Regions from separate parts of the Paenibacillus sp. RU5M genome, predicted to be linked through region 2. Evidence: predicted binding sites of a transcription regulator. Region 2 holds the regulator's gene; the other holds the start of a gene.

Region 1 (7,930 bases), 310 kb from region 2:
TCCAGGCATGATCTTTATGAGCAACTTGTTTACGGAAGGCAAGGCAGAGTGGACAAGCGACAGATCGCCATTAATGAGCATGGAAGCGGTATCACAGACGACGAAGGTAGGTACACAAGTGGTCAAAGAGATAACCGGGGTTTGGATCATCGGATGCATTCTGCTGGGCCTGGCCACTTTTATTATGATCAATATGGGGGTATTACGAAAATGAGAATGAAAACACATTGGAAAACAGTTATGGTGCTTCTCTTTGGGGTGCTGTTATTAACAGCTTGCGGAAAAAAATACGAGGCATTGCCTATCAATGAAGACGTGGATATCTGTGCCATTTGCAAAATGCAGGTGAAAGATGATGCCTATGCCACGCAGCTTACCACGAAAGACGGTAAAAATTATAAATTTGATGACATTGGTTGTATGCATCAGTGGAAAGAAGAGAACGGAACAGATAACATCGGAATGGATTTTGTTCGTGATTATAATGACAAGGAATGGATTGAGTACAGCAAAGCTACTTATGTATACGATGCTTCACTGCGTACACCGATGGCTTACGGCATCCTCAATTTCAAGGATAAACCATCTGCCGAAGCTTTTGTTGCCGAGCAGGGTGTAGGAACGATCATGACCGCTGAAGACCTTGCCTCCCACGACTGGAAACAAAACACAGAGACGATGGATATGATGGGTGAGCATGGGCATTCCGAAGAGGGGATGGGTGAAGGCATGCATGAAGAAACACATGGGGAAAGCGAATCAACGGAAGAATCAGGCCACAAGTAATGACCAATGAAGATGGTGATGCATGATGGGAGATATGGTACAAGTCGTTCGACGAGAAATGAAAATGGGATTTCGCAACCCATGGTCATATTCATTTTTGATTCTTTTCTGCGTGTTTAGTCTGAGTTTGTTAATCATCAATTCTCAGAATTTTGTAGCAGGATACTCTGGGACTACAGGTTCCATGTTAAATCTTATTCTTTATCTGTTGCCGCTGATGACCCTCTTTCTGGGCTCGTTCTCGTTGACTTCTGAAAAGGAAGAGGGCAGCTGGCAGTTGTTGTCCACTTACCCCATTGGCACGATGTCTTTTATTGTTGGCAAATATCTGGGGCTGTCGGTTGTATTAATGACGATAGTTACATTCGGATATGGCCTGATGGGACTTCTTAGCGGATGGGTGGGTAGCCCTTTAGATGTTAAGACATATCTTTTGTTTCTGGTATTCTCCTGCGGACTGGTGTTGCTATTTCTGACTATTGCACTGTTCATCGGTTCGTTATCCAAAAATCGCTGGCAAGCGTTAACGATATCGGTATCCGTTTGGTTTTTTGCTGTGATCGGGTGGCCCACGCTTCTAATCTCCATGCTAGGACTTATGCCTTATCAGTGGGTAAAACCCTTACTCACCGTTCTAACCTTCATCAATCCGGCTGAGTTGGTACGTTTGTTTGTGGTGATCAAACTTGGCGGGGGCTCGATACTGGGACCTGAATATTATCAGTGGGTAGATTGGGTACATCCATCGAGCGGGAGCTGGATCTTTATGGGGATATGTCTGCTGTGGATTACATGTTCTATCGTGGCAGTATACGGGATATGGGAAAGGGGACGTTCCCATGGATAACGTGGAAACAGAGATTGTTGGACTGTGTAAATCCATAAAAAAACAACAGATTGTTGAAGATATATCCTTTCGCGTTTCTTCCGGTCATGTGCTTGCCTTATGCGGCGGAAATGGGGCCGGAAAAAGCACCGTTCTGCGTATGCTTGCAGGTATTCTTCAACCTACCTCGGGTGAAATCATTGTAAACAAGATGCGCTGGTCCAAAGAACGAAAGCGATATTCGGAACAGATCGGATATATGCCGGATGATTATCATTTCAACCAGGGTTTGACGGCAGAGGAGGCGCTCCAGTTCTGGGCGGCGTTAAGGAAAGTGCCTAAAGCGCGAGTAACGGAAGTGCTAACCATGGTAGGCTTGGCCGATCAAAAAAAGAAACGGGTCACGACCTTTTCCAAAGGTATGCGGCAGCGTGTGTTATTTGCCCAGGCTCTGCTGTCCAAGCCTCCACTGCTGATCATGGATGAGCCGACGAATGGACTGGACCCCTTCTGGATGCAGGAGTTTGCAAATCTGATAAAACAGATCAAGGAGGAAGGGCATATGGTCGTGTTCTCCACCCACCTGCTTGAGATCGCAGATGATGTTGCCGATCACATTGTTTTTATGAACCAAGGACGTAATGTGGGAGATGGCTCTACTGAGGACTTTCGTCAACAGTTCGGGTCGCTTCATGCTGCATTTCATCATAGTCTTGGCTTAAAATGAAGGTGAATTTATTGGAAAAAAAGAGTAAAAAAATGAGTGCGAAAATGAGAAGTTTGCTTACTATCCTGATTGGAATGGCTGCTTTACTGACCGCTGTGTGGGCAATTTACCAGGGGACTTCATCATCCGAGCCCAAAATAACCGGTGCCATTGAAGCCGGTGCAACTGCTCCTGAATTCACTGCGGTTAATTCAGACGGAGAACAGGTGAAGCTCTCCGATTATCGGGGCAAAGTCGTCATGATTAACTTCTGGGCTTCATGGTGTACGCCCTGTGTGAGGGAAATGCCAATGATTAAGCAGATTGCTCAGACATATCAAAACGATGTAGAGACCCTGTTTGTCAACGTGGGGGAAGCGAAGGGCACCATTCGTGAATTTATGGAGAAACAGCAATTCGATTTCCCTATTATCATTGATGTGACCGGAAAGGTCTCTGGCCTGTATCGTATCACCGGGTTGCCAGCGACCATGATCATAGACCAGGAAGGTATATTTAGTCACATTCTGCTCGGTGAGTTGACCAAGGATATTCCTTTGCAGCAATGGCTGGAGGAGACCGTACAGCAACGGAATTGAAGCTTTGCAGACTTATGAACAAAAAAAGTCGAGAAGTCGCTCACTATACGAGCGGCTTCTTTTGTTTTATTTTTCCCGAACATCTTGCAAGCATAGTAGAATTGAAAATCGCAATACCACGGTTGTGCCTAATGAATCAATAGCCCCTTTGGGTGCTTTTTATGCTTTTCACCGAGTTGTCAGAAAGAGTTGATCCTTTCTTGAACATTTAGGGACGAAGACGTGTCAGTGATTGAATTGCTAATTCACAAAGATATAATAATTTTAACTATTAGGTCCTGTTAAGTACTTTGGCCCTTCAGTATCAGGTAAAACACAGCTCGCCAACCCATGCTCAGTCCAATAACTATGTGTAGCAATGCACAATGATGGTGTGGTAAAGCTCCTTCGTCACTTACTTTGTGAAAAAATTCTCTTTGTACATACAACGATGGAGGAACGGTTTGTAGATAAACTCTGAACCAGTCTAGTGGGGCTTCTATCAACCTGATAAAGAACGCAGTCCAAGGGCTGACTGACCTAATAATTAAAAGATTCAAATCAGTACGAAAATCGAACAGAGTTTGAAAGGAGGCAGTAAACAATGGCAATCGATACGGTGATGTGGAGCAAGCTGGTGACAGGTATGACGCTGGGCTTCCACGCTATTTTTGCGACACTTGGCGTCGGTATACCTCTAATGATCGCAATTGCAGAATTCATGGGGATTCGCAAGAAGGACCCCCATTACACACTGATGGCGAAGAGGTGGTCAAGAGGGTTTGTCATTTCTGTGGCGGTTGGTGTGGTGACCGGTACAGCGATTTCACTGCAACTGGCCCTGGTGTGGCCGAATTTTATGAAACTGGCAGGCAATGTCATTGCACTTCCGTTATTCATGGAGGTGTTTGCGTTCTTTTTTGAAGCGATCTTTCTGGGCATTTATTTGTATACGTGGGATCGATTCAAAAATCCATACATTCACTGGCTGCTGACGATTCCAATCGTCACGGGAGCAGGCATGTCGGCTGTGTTTATTACGACGGTGAACGGCTTCATGAACCAGCCTGGAGGCTTTGTCATGGAAGCAGGCCAATTCACAGCGGTTAACCCAGTGGAGGCGATGCTGAATACGGCGACGTTTTCCAAGGTGTTTCATGTATTAAGCTCAGCATATTTGACAGGAGCTGCCCTGTTAGCCGGAATTGCAGCCTTCTCGCTGCTGAGAAAAGGGGCATCTGCATACCACAAAAAAGCCTTGAATCTCATGATGGCGGTGGTTCTACTGTTCGGCTTACTGAACACGTTAGCGGGAGATGTGTCCGCCAAGTTTTTGGCCGAGCATCAGCCGGAGAAACTTGCAGCGGCAGAATGGCATTTTGAGACAGAAAGTGGCGCAGATTTGATTTTATTGGGATGGCTGAATGCAGAGCATGAAATTATAGGAGCTCTTCACTTGCCGAAACTGCTCAGCTTCCTGGCCTTTAGTGACTTTAATGCAGAGGTTACCGGACTGGAGGAGTTCCCGGAGGACGAATGGCCGCCGCTGCTCGTTCACTACCTGTTTGATTTAATGGCCGGAATCGGATTTACGCTGCTGGCTATTTCAGTTCTGTATTTCCTGTTTGTATTTTGGAAAAAGCGCAATGAGCTGAATAAGTGGCTGCTTGGGATCATAGCGCTAGGCGCACCGATGGCTTTTCTCGGAGTTGAGCTGGGCTGGTTCTATGCTGAACTGGGACGACAGCCGTGGATTATTCGGGGATATATGCGTGTGGAGGAAGCTGCCACTTCATCACCCAACATCAGAATGATCTTTTTCTTCTTCCTGATGCTCTACATCGTTCTGGGAGTGATGTGTGTTCTCGTACTAAGACGTTTATTCAACAATAATCCGGCAGAAGTCGAGATGGAGAAATGGATGAAGGAGAAGCGCAATCCGTCTACAGAAAAGGGTGAGCTTGCATGAGTTACGAACTGATTGGCATTTCGGTACTCTGGCTGTTCTTGTATGGCTATTTAATTGTTGCCTCCATTGATTTCGGGGCGGGTTTCTTTGCCTTTTATGCACGCTTGACGAAACAGGATCACCTGATTAATCGTCTGATCTCCCGTTATTTATCACCGGTATGGGAGATTACGAATGTATTTTTTGTCTTTTTCTATATTGGCATCGTTGGATTCTTTCCAGACACGGCGTATTATTACGGATCAGCGCTGCTCGTACCGGGAAGCATTGCGGTCATTTTGCTCGCCATTCGTGGGTCGTTTTATGCCTTTGAGAACTATGGTTCCAAAAATAACATCGTGTATCTGTTTCTATATGGAGCTTCGGGATTGCTGATTCCAGCTTCGCTATCAGTGGCGCTAACGCTGTCTGAAGGTGGTTTTATCGTGAAGCAGGGTTCGACGGTTTCTCTGGATTACTGGACGCTGTTTACCAATCCGTTATCATGGAGCATTGTTGGACTGGCGATTGTGTCCGTATTGTTCATTAGCAGCTCATTTCTAGCCTTTTATGCATCGCGGGCAGAGGATCACTCTGCATTGAAGCTGGTACGGACCTATGCCCTGTTCTGGAGCACACCGACGATTATCATCGCACTGACTGCATTTATTTATTTGGGACAGCACAATGAGCGACATTTTCAAAATATGATGGATTTATGGTGGCTACTTGCGCTTTCCGTTGCCTTCTTCATGATTGCGATGTGGCTGATCTATAACGGACGCCGCTACGGATTAGCGTTTATATGTATCATGCTGCAATTTTTCTGTGCCTTTTTCGCTTACGGAATTGGTCAATATCCTTATATCCTTGATCCGTTCATTACAATTCAAAACAGTGTAACCTCACCAGCGATGGGCTTCGCACTGGTTGTTGTGTTTATTGGTGGCATGTGTATGTTGATTCCTTCCTTGATTCTGGTTTTCAAACTGTTTCTGTTTGATGCGGATTATGTAAAGGGAAAAAAATAAATTGAATTCATTATGCGATGTAAGGGAGTAATCTCACAGGTTCATAGAAAGGAGGAGAGCTTACATGAAGAGGAAAACAAGCCTGATCTCTCAACAAATGTCTGGGCAACGAAAACGACTCGTGCTCCTTGCAGTGATTTCACTTGCGCTGGGTGCAGCGATTGTAAGTCAGGCTGCGCTGCTTGCTGAAGCAGTACAACGGATTTTCGTGGAGAAGGCTTCCCTTTCGTCGGTCGTCATGCTGCTCGGGATACTCATGGCTGTCATGGTCGTACGTACAGGGTTGTCTTATGGGAACGGAAAAGTTGGTTTGCATATGGCTTCCAGTGCCAAGACGAATATGCGGGCAGCCGTGCTGAAAAATTTGACCCATGCGTCGATGCCATCAACCCTTCGTGGACAAACAGGCGGAAAGGTCAGTGTTGCTCTGGATGCTGTGGATGAGGCTGACAGTTATTTCAGTCTGTATATGCCACGCATGATGGAGGCTGCCATCATTCCAATTCTGATTTTGGTGGTAACGTTTATGCAGCATGCCAATTCAGGCTTTATTATGCTGTTTACGGCCCCGTTTATCCCCTTGTTCATGATTTTGGTAGGACTGAAGACGAAGAACAAATCAGAGGAGAAATATGCGCAGCTGGCCGAGTTTTCCGGTACGTTTCTGGACTCTCTTCAAGGGCTGGTTTCGTTGAAAATATTTGGACGGGCTCACCGTCAGCAGCAGGAGATTGAACGCACCAGCCTGGGGTACCGTGATGCCACGATGGGCATTTTGCGGATTGCGTTTACCAATACGTTCATGCTGGAATCGATTGTAATGCTAAGCATCGGTATCGTCGCTCTTGAACTAGCAATCCAGCTGCTTGTATTCAAATCGATGTCGTTCCACACCGCGTTTCTCGTGCTGCTGCTCGTTCCCGAGTTCTACAGTCTGTTGAAAAATACGGGAACAGCTTTTCACAGCGGGCGAACAAGTATGGGAGCGGTTCGTAAGGTAGAGCAGATGCTTGAGGAAACGGCTGGGGAGAACCAATCGGCAGATAGCAAAGAAGGATTAGGTACATCCGATGGAATTGACGAGGTCGTTAACATGGAGCGGATTGAAAGGGAAAACGGGATAGGGATATTACAAATGCACCGTTCCAATGACGGTTCGATGCCGCCGTCCATTATATTGAACCATCTCCGATTTCATTATGCGCCCGAATCATTCGACCTTGAGACTGGTCGAGCACAGCTTGATCCGGGAGAACACATTGCCATTGTCGGCAAAAGCGGCTCAGGAAAAACGACGTTGCTCCATCTCATTGCGGGTTTGCTGAAGCCAGAATCAGGAGAGGTACTGGTAAATGGACAACCCCTATCCGAATATGATGAGGCTGGATGGTTCGAACATGTGAGCTACATTACACAGCATCCGTATATTTTTGCAGGTACATTTGCTGAGAACATTGCGATTGGTGCGGGCCGGAACGTGTCCAGGACTGAAATTGAGCAGGCGGCAGAGGATGCCGGGCTTGCTGAAGTTGCTGCCCAATTGGAGCATGGCTTCGATACCTTGGTTGGTGAAGGAGGTCGAGGACTGTCTGGTGGGGAAAAGCAACGACTTGCTTTGGCAAGAGCTTTTTTGAAGCGGCCTTCCATCATATTGTTTGATGAGCCTACGGTGGGACTGGATTTGCGCACGGAGCAGATACTGCAACGTTCCATTGCCACATTGGCAGATACCGCGACGATGATTACAGTGGCTCACCGATTATATACGATTCAACATGCCGATCGCATATTGTTTATGGACGATGGTGTGTTAGTGGATACGGGACGCCATGAAGAGCTTATGGCGCGTCTACCCCAGTATGCCGAGATGATTGATGTTCAACGAAAGGGGGGCTTGGCATGAATGAGCTAGCGATTTTGTCCAAAGCCATGATTCAGGAGCGCAAGGATATCATCCTTTCCATTCTAGGTGGGTTTATTGCCGGGATAGCAGGAGTGGCCCTCTTCTCGGCGAGCGGATATCTGATTTCGCAAACGGTCTTTGCGCCACCGCTG
Region 2 (7,930 bases):
AGGTACTGGTATTCCATGATGTGGTTCAGTATGCTTCCCCATACACGCCAAAACGCTTTGTCAAATCGTATGGAGACGTAGGTACATTGATTCGCAACAGCATCGAGTCCTATGTGAAAGAAGTCAAGGATCGCTCGTTCCCGGCACAGGAGCATGTATTTACCGCTGCTGACGGCGTTCTGGATCAATTGTACGGACATCGCAAAGAAAAGGTGGAGACCAACGTATGAAAGTGATACGGACAATCGCAGAATTAAGACAAGAGCTTAGCTTGAAACGTCAGTCGATTCAGTCCAGACAGTCCGTTGTAGGACTCGTGCCTACGATGGGATTTCTTCATGAAGGCCATGCAAGTTTGATGCAAGCGGCCAAACAACAGAGTGATATCGTGGTTTTGAGCATATTTGTAAACCCAATTCAATTCGGTCCGAATGAAGACTTTGACAGTTACCCTAGGGATGAAGCTAGAGATGTGGAAACTGCACGAGCAAAAGGGGTGGATATCGTATTTATTCCCTCTGTTGAAGAGATGTATCCACAGCCTACACAAACGACCGTATCGGTTTCCCGCTTAACGGATCGCTTGTGCGGTGCTTCTCGTCCAGGGCATTTTGACGGAGTGACTACGGTCGTGTCAAAGCTCTTTAACATTGTACAACCGCAGCGTGCATTTTTTGGCATGAAGGACGCACAGCAGGTAGCTGTGATCCAGCAGATGGTTAACGATTTGAACATGGCGGTTGAGATTGTGCCTTGTCCTATCGTTCGTGAAAGTGATGGCTTGGCGCTTAGTTCGCGCAACGTGTACCTCAGCACAGAACAGCGTCAGGAAGCTCTTGTTCTGTCCAAGGCTCTGCGTGAGGCACAGGAAGCTGTAGATGCAGGGACGGCAATGACAGCAGCGGATATCCGCGTTATATTGCGTGAGAACATTGAACGTTCACCAATGGCCGTGATTGATTATGCTGAAATTCAGGCTTTTCCAAGTCTTGAGCCACTTTTGGATCAGGAAAAAGTTCATGGTCGTGACGATCTGTTGATCGCACTTGCAGTAAAATTCGGCAAAACAAGATTGATTGACAATATAAGGCTGCAAAAATCGGAGGTACTGTCCCATGTATAGAACACTGATGAAATCCAAAATTCACCGGGCAACCGTTACGGAAGCAAACCTGAACTATGTGGGTAGCATTACCATTGATGAAGATCTAATGGAAACTTCCGATCTGATGGAAAATGAAAAAGTACAAATTGTGAATAACAACAATGGTGCACGTCTGGAAACCTATGTCATTCCAGGTCCACGTGGAAGTGGAGTGATCTGTTTGAATGGAGCAGCAGCTCGCCTGGTACAGCCTGGCGATACCGTCATTATCATTTCATATGCAATGATGTCTCAAGAAGAGGCAAATAATCACAAGCCTACCGTTGTATTTGTAGATGGACAGAATAAACCTGTGCAAACGATGAAGCACGAAGTTCATGCGACGATTATGTAATCGACTGGTAAGGGGGATGAAATCGACCCATTCTACAAAAAATGAGTACAGGTCACTGCACTAATCCATTTTTTCAAGGGTGGGGATGCATCGATGTTCCAGCATGTTTTCGCAGAAATGAACGACATGTTAGATGAAATTATCAAGCGCTACCCTTCTGCTGAAGGCCTAAGCAAACAGGAATTGCTGCAAAAGTGGAATTTGCTGAAGCGGATGAGTGACGGGATGATTGATGAGTGGCTGATGTTTGAAGAAAAAATGAGCCAGGTGAGGGAAAGGGAACTGGATAAGCCTGCTTCCCTCGAACCTGAACAGGAAGCTGTTACCGCACTGCCAGAACTGCATCTGGAGTGTTTCAGTCGCGGTCAGGGATATTTCAAACTGCAAATGTACCCACAGGCGATTATGCAATTTTCTAGGGTTGTGACCGACTATCCGGAAAGTGCATTGACTCGTTTTTACCTGGCTCTTGCTCATCTCAACCTGGAACAAACCGAGGAAGCAGGAATACACTTGCAGCGGATCATGCATCTGAACGGTTCGCCGAGATTGAAAGGGTTGGTATGTAACGTCCTGGGCTGTATCGAGGCCAAGCTCGCGAATCCTGAAGGTGCATGTTCATTATTTGCGCAGGCGCTTCAGTATGACCCATCGTTGACCGAACCGCTGTATAACATGGAAGCTTGTCGGTTAAACAGCGGAAAATTGCAATATGCAAATCAGCTGACTGCCTTAAATTAGGGCTATTCGGCGGCATTAAGACGGTGTTCCCTCCTCTGGCATAGCGGCGGGGACACCGCCTTTTTTGTCAGTTAATTTTCAAACGCCCTTTTTTTTGCTATGCTGTAACATAGACTGGAATGGAAGGGACCGTACATTGCAATGAAATTTGCCGTATTGGATTTCGAAACAACCGGCACGCAGTCCGACGGTGAGATTATACAGGCCGGACTTGCCATCATAGATCATGACTACAGCATAACTCAAATATATAGTTCTTATGTGAACCCAGGTGTACCGATTCCTCCGTTTATTACGGGGTTAACCGGTATTACCGATGAAGATGTGGCGGATGCTCCCTCATTGGAAGAGATGATGATGGAGATGGTTCCGCTGCTTGATGATGTGGTTCTTGTTGGACACAATGTTGCTTTTGATTTTCATTTTCTTCAAAATGCACTCGATCGATGCGGTTATCTGCCATTTACCGGACGGATCCTGGATACGATTGATTTCCTGAAGATCTCGTTCCCGTCACTGGGCTCTTATCAACTCGGTTATGTGTCTTCGGAATTCGGATTTCAGCATGACCGTCCTCATCAGGCAGACAGTGATGCTCTTGCAACAGCTTTTGTATTACTGAAGTGTCTCGATGAGCTGCGTGCATTGCCTCTGATCACGATTCAGCGCCTCAGTGACCTGTTTGCACCGGAAGACAGTGACTTGGGTTGGTTCTTCGATGGAATGCGTTCTGAGAAGGAAGCAGAGCCTATTCAGGATCTGGATGGTCATACGTATTACCGCCAGCTTGCCCTGAACGTGAGTGACTGGACCGATATAGGCTCACCACGTGATGAGCGAGAGGGTAATCCGCTGGAAGGCGTAAGCTTTGAGCAGTTTATGGATCAGGTTAGAGATAACCTGAAGGAGACGCTGGACCATTATGAGGAGCGTGAGGCGCAAACTCAGATGTTCAGCAGTGTACGACAAGCTTTGGATGAGGAGAAACATCTCTTAATCGAAGCTGGGACAGGTACGGGCAAATCACTTGGTTATTTGTTGCCTGCCATCTATGAAAGTGTGAAACAGGAACAGAAAGTCATGGTCAGCACACATACCATCAACCTGCAGGAGCAATTGAGAGAGCGGGATATTCCTATGCTGACCCAAGTGGTTCCGTTCCCGTTCAAGGCAGCGGTGTTCAAAGGACGTGGGCATTATCTGTGTCTGCGTAAGTTTGAGCATAAAATCAATAAACGTGAATTTGCTACACCGAAAGAGGATTACTTTACAGCGGCTCAGATGATTGTCTGGCTTACTCAGACGGAGACTGGAGACGACGAGGAGCTTAATCTAAGCGGGCGCGGAGGAGACTTCTGGGAGACGGTACAGAGTGAGTCTGAGTCCTGTCTTGGACGTTCCTGTCCTTGGTTCCGCAAATGTTTCTATCACCGGGCCAAACATGAAGCCGGGCTTTCGGATATCGTCATTACGAATCATTCGAAATTGTTTACGGATGTCAAAGCAGCACATCAGCTGCTGCCAGCCTACGAAAGTCTCGTCATCGATGAAGCACATCATCTGGAGGACGTAGCAGGTAAGCACCTTGGTCTTCATATGAAATATTTCACGTTGGTTCATACACTGACCCGACTGTTTAAAGATAGCCGAAATGGCCAACTGCCTATGCTGCGTTCTCAATTGTCGGGTCATGAAAATTCGGTACAGTGGGGCTCCATGATTGATCAGATGTTCCCGCTTGCTGTCGAAGTTAAAGAGATGTGGGATCGACTAAGCGATGCATTGTTCGGACTGCTGCCTGAACGCAGCGATGCTTCTCCAGGCGAGACAGGACAATTCTCACTTAGACTGAAGTCTTCACAAAAACCAGCCAAATGGCAGGAATTGCAGGACGCTGAAAACCAAATTTATGTCACCCTAGGCGATTTGATTCGTAAAGGCGACAAGCTGCTGCTTGAAGTGAAAGAAGATCAGGACGATTATCAGTCCGATAGTCTGATTACGGATATCTCAGGTCTGCTCAAGGATTTGGCAACGATTAAGGATAATCTGCGTTTCTTCATGCGGATGGATGATGCCAATACCGTGTACTGGATGGAGGCCAGCGGCCAGTTCCGCAGTAAATCACTGCAACTCTATGCTGTTCCTGTCGATGTCAGTGCACAATTGAAGGATATGTTCTTTGATAAAAAGAAAAGCGTTGTGCTTACATCGGCTACGCTCTCCGTTGACAAGTCATTTCAATTCATGATCGAACAGCTGGGTTTGCAGGAAGCTGCCGACAATAACCGTCTGTTAACGTCGATGCTACCTTCACCGTTCAATTATCGAGAACAAGCGCTGCTTGTCATTCCGCGTGATTTCCCAAGCGTGAAGGGCAGTGTAGGCGATGCACACTTTGTGGATATGCTCGTGCACTCGCTCGCGGAAACGGCTATTGCGACTCGTGGACGCATGATGGTGTTATTCACCTCCTACCGCATGCTGCGACAGGTCTATGACCCGCTTAAGGAGGCTTTGTCAGGCAACGATATCTCTTTGCTTGGGCAAGGGGTGGACAGCGGCAGCCGTTCCAAGCTTACACGTCGGTTCCAAGATGCTAAAGCAACGGTGCTACTTGGCACAAGCAGCTTTTGGGAAGGCGTGGACATTCCGGGAGAGGCTCTGACCTGCCTTGCAATTGTCAGACTGCCGTTCCAGCCACCGAATCATCCGTTAGTGGAAGCGAAGAGCGAGCTTTTGCAGCAGCAAAAGAAAAACCCGTTTATGAAGCTATCCGTGCCACAAGCCGTCATCCGTTTCAAACAGGGATTTGGCAGACTGGTTCGTACAGGCAAAGACAGAGGCATTGTGATTGTATACGATACACGCGTTATTGAAGCGTATTATGGCAAGTACTTTTTATATTCATTACCTGGTCCCAAAATGGAGCACATGCTTACAGAGCAGATGGTTCCACGCATTTCGGAATGGCTCGAGAGACCAACCGAAGAGCAACAATAACAGATACGCTCTGTAGCTTCCATTATTGCAAGACGCCAGTGATTGGCGGTAAAATTGATTAATATCATGTATTCGTTTCATGGATATGCGAGTAAAGCGATTAAAGCAATTATCCATTATATAACAAGGAGCATCCTGTTTAATTCAGTAATCATTTTGCATCGTTTTAGACAGGGTGCTCATCTTTTCATCTATCTATCGTGGCCTTGGTAAGGGGGAGCAATGAATGAAATCAGATAAAATTTCGGAAGCCGTGGTGCGTAGATTGCCTGTTTACTTGCGTTATTTGAATGAACTGCATCAGCGCGAAGTCAATACGGTCTCTTCACAAGAACTTGGACTGAGGCTGGATTTGAATCCTGCCCAGATTCGTAAAGACTTGGCTTACTTTGGTGACTTTGGTCGTAAAGGGATTGGATATGACGTTTCATATCTCATTGAGAAAATCCGCCATATTTTAAAAATAGACCAGCAGATCAATGTAGCTCTTGTCGGAGCAGGTAATTTGGGACATGCCTTGTCCAATTACAATGCCTATCTCAAAGACAACATGAAGATCGTCGCTGTATTTGATGCCTACGGTCCGAAAATTGGGAGTCAAATCAACAGTTTGACGGTACAACCGATGAATGAATTAACGGATTCGGTCAAAAAAGATAACATTCGTATAGGTATTATCACGGTTCCGGATACGGAAGCCCAAAATGTTGCAGATCAGCTGATTGAGTCAGGAATTGAAGCGATTCTGAACTTTGCGCCAACGATCCTGAAGACCCCGCCGCATATTCGCATTCATCATGCTGATTTTACGACGGATCTACTTAGCCTGGCTTATTACTTGGAGAATGGAAAGGACGACGAGGAAGATGACGACAAATAGATGGGTAATTCACAACGGCAAATTTGCCGTGAGTGAAGGTACGAATTGGAACGTGGTTCAAGGTTTTATGGTTGTTGAGAATGACAAGATTGTGCATATTGGTGAGACATTGCCGGAAGGAGACGAAAGCCTGACAAAGGTGGACGGAAAAGGACTGTTCTTCTTGCCGGGTCTGATCAATACGCATGGTCACGCGGCCATGTCGCTCCTCAGAGGCCATGGAGACGATCTGGCGTTACAAGTATGGTTGCAGGAGAAAATGTGGCCAATGGAAGCCAAAATGACGTCTGAAGACGTATATTGGGGCACATCACTTTCCGTGCTTGAAATGTTGAAGGGTGGAACAACAGCTTTCCTAGATATGTATGATCATATGGATCAGGTTGCGAAAGTGGTGGAACAATCTGGCGTTCGGGCTGCTCTGGCACGTGGGGTAATCGGACTTTGCTCAGAAGAAGAACAACTTCGCAAGCTCGAAGAGTCCGCAGCATTTGCCCGTCAATGGAATGGACAAGCAGACGGAAGAATTACAACCGTAATCTCTCCACACGCCCCTTACACTTGCCCTCCGGATTACATAGAGAAGCTGGTACAGGTTGCTCATGATCTGAATCTGCCTTTGCATACGCATATGTCTGAAACGATTCGAGAAGTGGAACAGAACGTGGCTGATTACGGACTGCGTCCGGTCGCACATCTGGAGAAGCTAGGATTTTTCTCCCGTCCATCTCTGGTTGCACATGCGGTACATCTGAATGATGAAGAGATCGAGATTCTCGCAAAGCATGATGTAGCAGTTTCCCACAATCCAGGCAGTAACCTGAAATTGGCTTCGGGTGTTGCACGTGTACCTGATCTGTTGAAAGCAGGCGTGACTGTGTCTCTGGGAACAGACGGACCAGCAAGTAACAATAACCTGGATATGTTTGAAGAGATGAGATTGGCTGCGTTGATTCACAAAGGTGTGTCCGGTGACCCTACTGCAGTGCCGGCAGGGGAAGCGCTTCTGCTTGGAACTTCGTATGGTGCTAAATCCATATTTCTGAACAATACAGGCGCTCTGCAAGTTGGCATGAAGGCTGACTTCATCGCGTTGAACATCGAACAGGCCCATTTCTATCCGCATACGGATCTGATTTCCCATACGGTCTACTCGGCATCGGCCAAAGATGTGGAGCATGTGTGGGTGGATGGTAAACAAGTGGTTAAACATGGCGAATGTCTTACGATGGATGAAGAGCGCATTCTGCGTGAGTCTCAGCTGGCATTTGACAGTTTGCTTGCCCGTTAATTACAAGGACAGCATCGTCATAGGGAAAGGAAGTTCGGCTTTTGAAGAAAAAAAAGAAGTGGATATGGATTTCGCTGCTGCTCCTGGTTCTGATTCTGTTTGGACTTCAGCGTTATTATGTCTATGTTACCCAGGATCAGCGCAAGGAAGAGGCGTTGGCCATACAGGCGGCCCAGGAACAGCTGGGGATTACGTCCCACGAAGAGCTGCGTAAGTATGTCTGGGGGCAGAAAGACGGCGGAGACAACATATACTGGACCCTGATCGGCAAAAATAAGGATAACCAGGATGTCATGGTGTGGATCAAGTTTGATGAGAATAACAAACCCGTGACGGGAACCAATGCAGTACACGGTGAACTGTTAAAGAACGGCATGAATGAAGCTCAGATTCGAAATCGGTTCAGCTCTGAAGTTCCCGGTGGGGAGATCAAACGAATCATGCCAGGCGTTGTGAATGGAATCTATGTATGGCAAGTGTATTACAACGATGATACTCACAACTATTATCGGTTTT

Evidence for each region. Region 2 encodes Rex, which represses fermentation and respiration genes when NADH is low (regulators of the CRP and FNR family bind a similar motif). Its sites were predicted from a motif close to TTGTGAAATATTTCACAA; they were not measured.
Region 1: the regulator Rex is predicted to act here: its motif matches at 3,317-3,334, upstream of CRO25_RS03640 (cytochrome ubiquinol oxidase subunit I).

Annotation. Positions count from the first base shown of each region.
Region 1 covers NZ_OBQM01000001.1:758,735-766,664, forward strand. The annotation lists gene CRO25_RS03615 (nitrous oxide reductase family maturation protein NosD) at 1-214, shown strand, start outside; gene CRO25_RS03620 (nitrous oxide reductase accessory protein NosL) at 211-786, shown strand; gene CRO25_RS03625 (ABC transporter permease) at 812-1,633, shown strand; gene ccmA (heme ABC exporter ATP-binding protein CcmA) at 1,626-2,339, shown strand; gene CRO25_RS03635 (TlpA disulfide reductase family protein) at 2,372-2,917, shown strand; gene CRO25_RS03640 (cytochrome ubiquinol oxidase subunit I) at 3,501-4,865, shown strand; gene CRO25_RS03645 (cytochrome d ubiquinol oxidase subunit II) at 4,862-5,875, shown strand; gene cydD (thiol reductant ABC exporter subunit CydD) at 5,940-7,778, shown strand; gene cydC (thiol reductant ABC exporter subunit CydC) at 7,775-7,930, shown strand, end outside.
Region 2 covers NZ_OBQM01000001.1:447,834-455,763, forward strand. The annotation lists gene panB (3-methyl-2-oxobutanoate hydroxymethyltransferase) at 1-230, shown strand, start outside; gene panC (pantoate--beta-alanine ligase) at 227-1,123, shown strand; gene panD (aspartate 1-decarboxylase) at 1,116-1,499, shown strand; gene CRO25_RS02240 (tetratricopeptide repeat protein) at 1,617-2,240, shown strand; gene dinG (ATP-dependent DNA helicase DinG) at 2,382-5,243, shown strand; gene CRO25_RS02250 (redox-sensing transcriptional repressor Rex) at 5,470-6,123, shown strand; gene CRO25_RS02255 (amidohydrolase) at 6,110-7,414, shown strand; gene CRO25_RS02260 (DUF5590 domain-containing protein) at 7,456-7,930, shown strand, end outside.